DNA from 2 places in the Flavonifractor sp. An9 genome. Region 2 is predicted to be linked to the other one. Evidence: predicted binding sites of a transcription regulator. Region 2 holds the regulator's gene; the other holds the start of a gene.

Region 1 (3,763 bases), on a different contig from region 2:
GTGCAGGTAACGGCGGCCGCCGGCAATACAACCGCCCACATACTCACCGTCATTCTGGAAGTCCATGGCGAAGATGCCCTTGGTCTGACGCATGGCGCGGATGCGGTGATAGATCTCCTCACGCTGCTCGGGGGTGGGCATCAGCTCAGGAGCGGCATCGTTGCCCACAGGCATATAATGGAAGAACCACACAAAGTAGGCGCCCAGGTCGATGATCTTGTCGTAGAACTCCTCGCTGGTGATGTCCTTGTAGTTGACGCTGGTGTAGCAGGTGGAGATACCGAAGGGCAGGTGATGGCTCTTCAGCAGGGCCATGGCGTTGGTGACCTTCTCGTATACACCCTGGCCGCGGCGGCTGTCATTGGCCTCCTCAAAGCCCTCCAGGCTGATGGCGGGAATGAAGTTCTTCACCCGCAGCAGATCCTGGCAGAACTCCTCGTCAATGAGGGTGGCGTTGGTGAAGGACAGGAAAGCCACGTCGTTGTGCTTCTCACACAGGGCAATGATGTCCTTCTTGCGCACCAGGGGCTCGCCGCCGGTGTAGATGTACATATAGATGCCCAGTTCCTTGCCCTGGGTGATGATGGAGTCGATATCGTCAAAGGACAGATTCAGCTTATTGCCGTACTCCGCCGCCCAGCAGCCGGTGCAGTGCAGGTTGCAGGCAGAGGTGGGGTCCAGAAGAATGGCCCAGGGAATATTGCAGCCGTACTTCTCACGCATCTTCTCCTGCTTGGGCCAGCCCACCAGGTTGGCGTTGACGAAGAAGTTGTTGAACACGGTCTTGAGCACATCGGGGTCGGTCTGGGTCCAGACCTTCTCGATCAGCTGGTGCCAGCAGGAATCCTTGTCGTTGATGGCCTTGTCGAACGCCTCACGCTGAGTGGACAGGGTGTCCCCGGAGAACTTATTGACCAGGTCCATAACCTTGCTCATATTGTTCATAGGGTCTTTATCCAGATAATCAAACACCTTGGCCAGGCCATAGCGCTTCAGACTGTCAGGAATTTTCATCTTTATTTTCCCCTTTCACGGCATAACAATACCTATCATTGTGTGTCATGATACCTTTTCTGACGAAAATTGAAAATAGACAAAACCCGTTTCATGTCCAAACTCTATACAAAAACAGCAGTTTGCTTAAAAGCGTTTCAGATTTTCGCCTTAGTTTTATATAATTTTATCCATCCTATAATATAGTTTGTAAGACTATATCAGTCCCCCGGCGGCAACCGCTGGTCCTCCCTGTCCGGCTCTCCCGCTGGATGGACGGCAGAAGCAATGGAGATGGCTCCCCTCCCATATTTGTCCCGGATGGAATCCATGGCCTTCTCCAGCTTCTCCAGCTTATCGCGGCAGGGTATGGCGTCGGCGGCGAACAGATCCACCTGCTCCCCTGCGTCCCGCTCCTCCACCAGGTTCTGGGCCGTAATGGTAAGGGCCCGGACTGGCTGCCGCTCACTCCAACAGCTGTGCAGCAGCTCCATCCCGCACTGCGCCAGGTCCCGGGAGATATAAGTGGGGGCACTAAGCCGCTTCTGGCGGCAGATATCTTTAAAGGACGGATCACGCACGGTGATCTGTACGGTGGTACATTTGAGGCCGTGCTTGCGTAGCCGGACCGCAACCTCGTCCGCCAACTCAGACAGCGCCGTACGCAGCTGCTCCCAGCCCACCAGATTTTTAGGGAAGGTCAGTCCGTTTCCCACCGACTTGGGCCCTGGCATATCCCGGGCAGGTACCACCGGGGCGTGTTCCCTGCCCGTGGCATAGTCGTGGAGGGTATATCCTCCCTTGCCCAGAATCTGCCCCAGGCTCTCCCGGTCAAACCGGGCCAGATCACCAATGGTGCGTATCCCGTAGCCATTGAGCACCCTGGCCGCCGCCCGGCCCACAAAGAGCAGATCGGTCACCGGCAATGGCCAAAGCAGCTGTTGAAAGTTTTCCCGGGTGATCACCGTTGTGGCGTCCGGTTTTCGGTAGTCGCTGCCCATTTTCGCAAATACCTTATTAAAGGAGACTCCCACCGATACCGTCAGCCCCAATTCCTGCCGCACTGTTTGGCGAATCTGGTCGGCCAAAGCCTTTCCATCCCCTCCAAAGAGATGAAGGGTCCCGGTCACATCCAACCAGCTCTCGTCAATGGAGAAGGGCTCCACCAGATCGGTATACCGTTCATAGATGGCATTCACCTTTTTGGAATACTCCCGATACTTCCAGTGGTGGGCCGGCAGCAATACCAGGTCCGGACACTTCCGTCTGGCCTGCCAGATGGTCTCTGCCGTCTGTACTTTATACTTTTTGGCCAGCTCATTTTTGGCCAGAATGATTCCATGGCGACTCTCCGGGTCACCACATACCGCCGCCGGCCTGTCCTTTAACTCCGGATGATCCAGCAGCTCCACCGATGCGTAAAAGCTATTCAAATCACAGTGAAAAATGACCCGGTCCAAGCACTTCCCTCCCCTCTCCCAAAAAGATACGGCTGATTTTTTTATTATATGCTTTTTTTGCCGCAAAGTCAAACATTCGTTCTATTCGCTGTATTCCAGGGGAACACCGCTGTTCATGGCTGCATGGATATGATACACTGATAGCAAAGGAGGGGTTTTCATGGACGAAAACGCTCTGCTGTTTTTTCAGCAGGATATAGAGGTGCTGCCGCTGTATGAGCGGTTGGAAGGCCTGATCTTGGACCGGATTGCCGATGTACAAATCAAGGTACAGAAAAGCCAGATTTCCTTTTATAACCGGCATATGTTTGCCTGCGTCTCCTTTAGCAAAGTCCGCAAGGCCAAGGATCGCCCCGCCCACTACATTGTGGTCACCTTTGGTCTGCAGCACTGTCTGGAATCCCCCAGAATCGACGTGGCTACCGAGCCCTATCCCAACCGCTGGACCCATCATGTACTGATTGCAAGCCCAGACGAAATCGATGATGAACTGATGGGATGGATCTACGAGGCCAGCGTCTTTTCCGCGCTCAAATAGTCCTTTAATTGCTTTTCTCCCGTATTGACACCCTCATCAAGTCGTGTTAGAATTCTATCAGAATACGGAGGTAGTTTGTATGAATTATGACACCATTATTTTAGAACTTTTTTCAAGGATTCAAAAGCTCGAGGAGGAGGTAAAATCTTTGCAGGAAGTCATTGGCTGCGCCTCCACCGAGAATACGGCAGGAGATAATCCCAAAACCACCACAGGAGATATCCGGACTTATATTGAAAGCCAAAAATTGCAGGCATACAGCAGCGGGCAAACCGAGCTTACACTAAAGGCAAATGATATTCATAAGAATCTGCAATTAAAAAACAGGATGCCAATGGTATGTAATGCCATGAGACAATGTATGGCCGACCATGATGTCGTGCTGCATGACACCGCCAGCGGACACTCATCTACCCTGGAAATCAAGTACCATCTTTCAGGCAAAAGCTGATCCAGTACAGAACGTCCGGTAATGTCAGTGTATAAAGCAGAAAGATACAGATGGTATCTTTGCGGATCTTGGTATGTGAGGTAACGACCAAGGACAATGATACGGGCTGTTCTACTTTGCATCCTCCGTCGAGATAGAAAAAGGCTCCAGAAGCAGATTGCTTCTGGAGCCTTTGGCGCAGCGGGAGGGATTCGAACCCTCGTGCGGTTGCCCGCAAACTGATTTCGAGTCGGTTGTCCAATTATACACTTCTTGAAATTCCCAGGCGTTTTCAGGCGGTTTTATCCGCTTCCAATCTTTTGTGCCACAGCGGTTTGCGCC
Region 2 (3,763 bases):
TATCACTCCGGCGCATACCGCCGCCAGGGTCAGAAAACCAAAGGTGCGGCGGGCGCCTTCCAGGTCCCCCGCGCCCATCCGGTGGGATACCACGGCGCTGCCGCCGGTACCCAGCATAATACCCACCGCCAGCACAATGCTGACAGCGGGATAGGCGATGTTGATGGCGGCCAGGGCGTTCTCTCCCACCAGCCGGGAGGTGAGCACCCCGTCCACAATGGTGTACAGGGAGGTCACCAGCATCATGATGGTGGTGGGCAGGGCAAAGCGGAGCAGTCCGCCCAGGGTAAAGTCCTGATCCAACCGGTTTTTCATAGCCTGTGCCTCCTTTTTTCTAAAGCATTTACAAACAGCATTGAACATGATAAGCTATCGGGTAACCCGATAGTCAAGAGGGAGGTTTGCGCCATGGATCAAACAGAGATGCGCTTTACCACCGGGGAGTTTGCGGCCCTGTGCGGCGTCACCAAGCACACCCTGTTTCACTACGATGAGACCGGCATCTTCTCTCCCGCCATCCGGGGGGAGAACGGTTACCGCTACTATGCTCCCGCGCAGATCGAGGTGTTCCAGGTCATTTCCAGCCTCAAGGAACTGGGGATGCCCCTGTCCGACATCAAGGCCTACCTGGACCGGCGCAGCCCGGAGACCCTGCTGGAACTGCTGAAGGAGGAGGAGGCCGCCCTGACCGAGAAGCTGTCCCGGCTGCGGCGGCTGCGGACCCTGATCCGGCGGAAAGCAGAGCTGACCCGGCAGGCTCTGGCCGTCCAGCCCGGCGAGGTAAGGTTGGAGGAGTGGCCCCAGCGGTGGTATGTGGCCACCGCCGCCCCCGGCATTACCGACGCGGGCAAATATGCCCGCATTCTGGCCCGCCACCTGGAATACTGCGAGGCCCATCAGGTGGCCAGCCCCTACGCCCTGGGGGCCATCCTGCCGGTGGAGGCTACCCGGCGGGGAGACTGGGAGGGTTATACCTACTGCTATACCCAGGTGGACAGACCAATCCGAGGGGTGCAGATGCTCACCGCCCCGGCGGGACGCTATTTGACCTACTTCCACGCCGGCAGCTTCGACACCGTGCGGGAGGGCTACCAGCGGCTGCTGGACTGGGCCCAGACCTGCGGAATGACCCTGGGAGAGCTGTTCTGGGAGGATGTGCTGCTGGACGAGCTGGCGGGCAAGGGCTACGACCAGTACCTGCTGCGGCTGTCGGTGCACCTGTCCGGGGAGAATTTTGAGCAAATTTAGAACAAATGTTTGCAATATTGAGGGGATTATGGTATACTGAGGTCGGATAAAACTGACCAAAGGAGGGTCTGCCATGAAAACGCTCTCGCCCAAGCAGCAGCAGATTTACGATTATATTATTTCCTTTTCGGCGGAGCACGGCTATCCCCCCTCCGTCCGGGAGATCGGGGCCTATGTAGGGCTGAAATCCCCCTCCACCGTCCACTTCCACCTGAAGGGGCTGGAGTCGGCGGGCCTCATCACCAAGGCGGAGGGTAAGACCCGCTCCATCACCGTGGCCCAGCCGGAGACTCCGGCAGTCCCGGAGGACAAGGTACCGGTGGTGGGCAGCGTGGCCGCCGGGTCGCCCATCCTGGCCCAGGAGTGCATCGAGGACTATCTGACGTTTGACACCGGCGGGCGGCCCGGGGAGTATTTTGCCCTGAAGGTGCGGGGGGAGTCCATGAAGTATGCCGGTATCCTGCCCGGGGACCTGGTGATCGTCCACCAGCAGGCCGACGCCCACAGCGGGGAGATCGTGGTGGCCCTCTTTGAGGACGAGGCTACGGTGAAGACCCTCCGCCGGAAGGACGGCCATGTGTGGCTCATGCCCGAGAACCCGGACTACGAGCCCATCGACGGCGAAGGATGCGCCATCCTGGGCAAGGTCACCGCCGTGGTGCGGCGGTACTGAGATGAACCGGGTGGTCTTTGATACCCCCGTGGGGCCCATGGCCCTGGAGGAGGACGGGGGCGGGCTTACCGCCCTGTATTTGCCCAATTCCCCCATGTCTCCGGTGGGGGAGGAGACGCCCCTGCTCTCCCGAGGCAAGGAGGAGCTGCTGGCCTATCTGGCGGGGGAGCGGCGGGACTTCGATCTGCCCCTTGCCCTCCGGGGTACTCCCTTTCAGCACAAGGTGTGGTCCGCCCTGGCGGACATCCCCTACGGGCAGACCATCACCTATGGGGAGCTGGCCCGCCGGGTGGGCCGTCCCAAGGGGAGCCGGGCGGTGGGCCAGGCCAACCACCGCAATCCCCTGCCCATCCTTTTGCCCTGCCACCGGGTGGTGGGGGCCAACGGGACCCTTACCGGCTACGGGGGCGGGCTGGAATTGAAGGAATGGCTGCTGCGGCTGGAGGGAATCTTATGAAAAGACTGTTTTCTGCCGCCGATGCCTATATCGCCAAAATGAACTGGAAGGACCTGGCCCTGGTGAAGCTGTGCCTGTGCGCCGCCGGGGTCATGCTGGGCCTGGCCGCTCCCAAACGGGTACGGAAGTGGGCTGCACTGGGGGCAGTGGCCGTCTTTGTGGCTACCTATCTGCCTATTATGCTGAAATTCCTCCCCCATCTGGAGGGTGAGATGCGAAAGGAATAAAGGAGCGTGTCTATGGGAAAGGATAAGCGCTTTCAGGTGATCTACACCCAGGGTGTGGCCGATGCCACCCGGGTTCTGCTGGATACCAAGACCGGTATGCTCTACCTGGAGATGCACGACGGATATGCCGGCGGTATTACCCCGCTGCTGGACAGCGACGGAAAACCCATGAAATGGAAGGCGGAGGACTGGGAATGAAGCTGATCACCTGGAACGTCAACGGCCTGCGGGCCTGCCTGGGCAAGGGCTTTCTGGACTTCTTCAAGGAGATGGACGCCGACGCCGTCTGCCTCCAGGAGACCAAGCTCCAGCCCCACCAGATCGAGCTGGACCTGCCGGGCTACCACATCTACTGGAACAGCGCCGAGAAGAAAGGCTACTCCGGCACCGCCCTCATCACCAAAACCGAGCCTCTGGCCGTGACTTACGGCCTGGGCATCCCGGAGCACGACACCGAGGGCCGGGTGATCACGGCGGAGTATGAGGACTTCTATCTGGTGTGCTGTTACACCCCCAACGCCAAGGAGGGGCTGGCCCGCATCGACTACCGGATGCAGTGGGAGGACGATTTCCGCGCCTACCTGATGGCTCTGGACCAGAAAAAGCCAGTGGTGCTGTGCGGCGATTTGAACGTGGCCCATGAGGAGATCGACCTGAAGAACCCCAGGACCAACCGGGGCAACGCAGGCTTCTCCGACCAGGAGCGGGAGAAAATGACCGTCCTGCTGGGCAGCGGCTTTGCCGACAGCTTCCGGGCCCTCTATCCGGACAAGACCGGGGCCTATACCTGGTGGAGCTACCGCTTCAACGCCCGGAAGAACAACGCCGGGTGGCGCATCGACTACTTCATCGTGTCGGAGCGTCTGCTGCCCCGGGTGAAGGACCAGATCATCCACGCCGACGTCACCGGCAGCGACCACTGCCCGGTGGAGCTGGATCTGGAATAAGACAAAAAACAGGACTGCCGCACAGTTTGCGGCAGTCCTGTTTATTTATTTCCCTTCCCGGGTCAGCAGGCTCTGCTTCAGATCCCACAGCTTCTGGGACAGGTCCACATAGTAGTTGTGGGGATTCTCAAACCGCTTTACCTCGTCCCACAGCAGGTCGATCTGCCCGGCGCACCAGGCCCGCATCTCGGCGATGGGAGGGGAGTCGTAC

The links. The regulator LexA, encoded in region 2, represses DNA repair genes until DNA is damaged. The targets are predictions, from matches to a motif close to CNAACANNTGTTNG.
Region 1: dinB (DNA polymerase IV) is a predicted target of LexA. The motif match lies at 2,523-2,536, and genes of this name have one in related genera.

The regions. Positions count from the first base shown of each region.
Region 1 is NZ_NFHC01000014.1:39,335-43,097, reverse strand. It holds gene B5G40_RS10140 (radical SAM protein) at 1-1,014, opposite strand, end outside; gene dinB (DNA polymerase IV) at 1,215-2,453, opposite strand; gene B5G40_RS10130 (DUF5655 domain-containing protein) at 2,614-2,991, shown strand; gene B5G40_RS10125 (hypothetical protein) at 3,071-3,442, shown strand.
Region 2 is NZ_NFHC01000023.1:52,589-56,351, forward strand. It holds gene B5G40_RS13380 (MATE family efflux transporter) at 1-315, opposite strand, end outside; gene B5G40_RS13385 (MerR family transcriptional regulator) at 409-1,248, shown strand; gene lexA (transcriptional repressor LexA) at 1,322-1,921, shown strand; gene B5G40_RS13395 (methylated-DNA--[protein]-cysteine S-methyltransferase) at 1,923-2,378, shown strand; gene B5G40_RS13400 (permease of phosphate ABC transporter) at 2,375-2,605, shown strand; gene B5G40_RS13405 (DUF6440 family protein) at 2,618-2,803, shown strand; gene B5G40_RS13410 (exodeoxyribonuclease III) at 2,800-3,552, shown strand; gene B5G40_RS13415 (nicotinate phosphoribosyltransferase) at 3,598-3,763, opposite strand, start outside.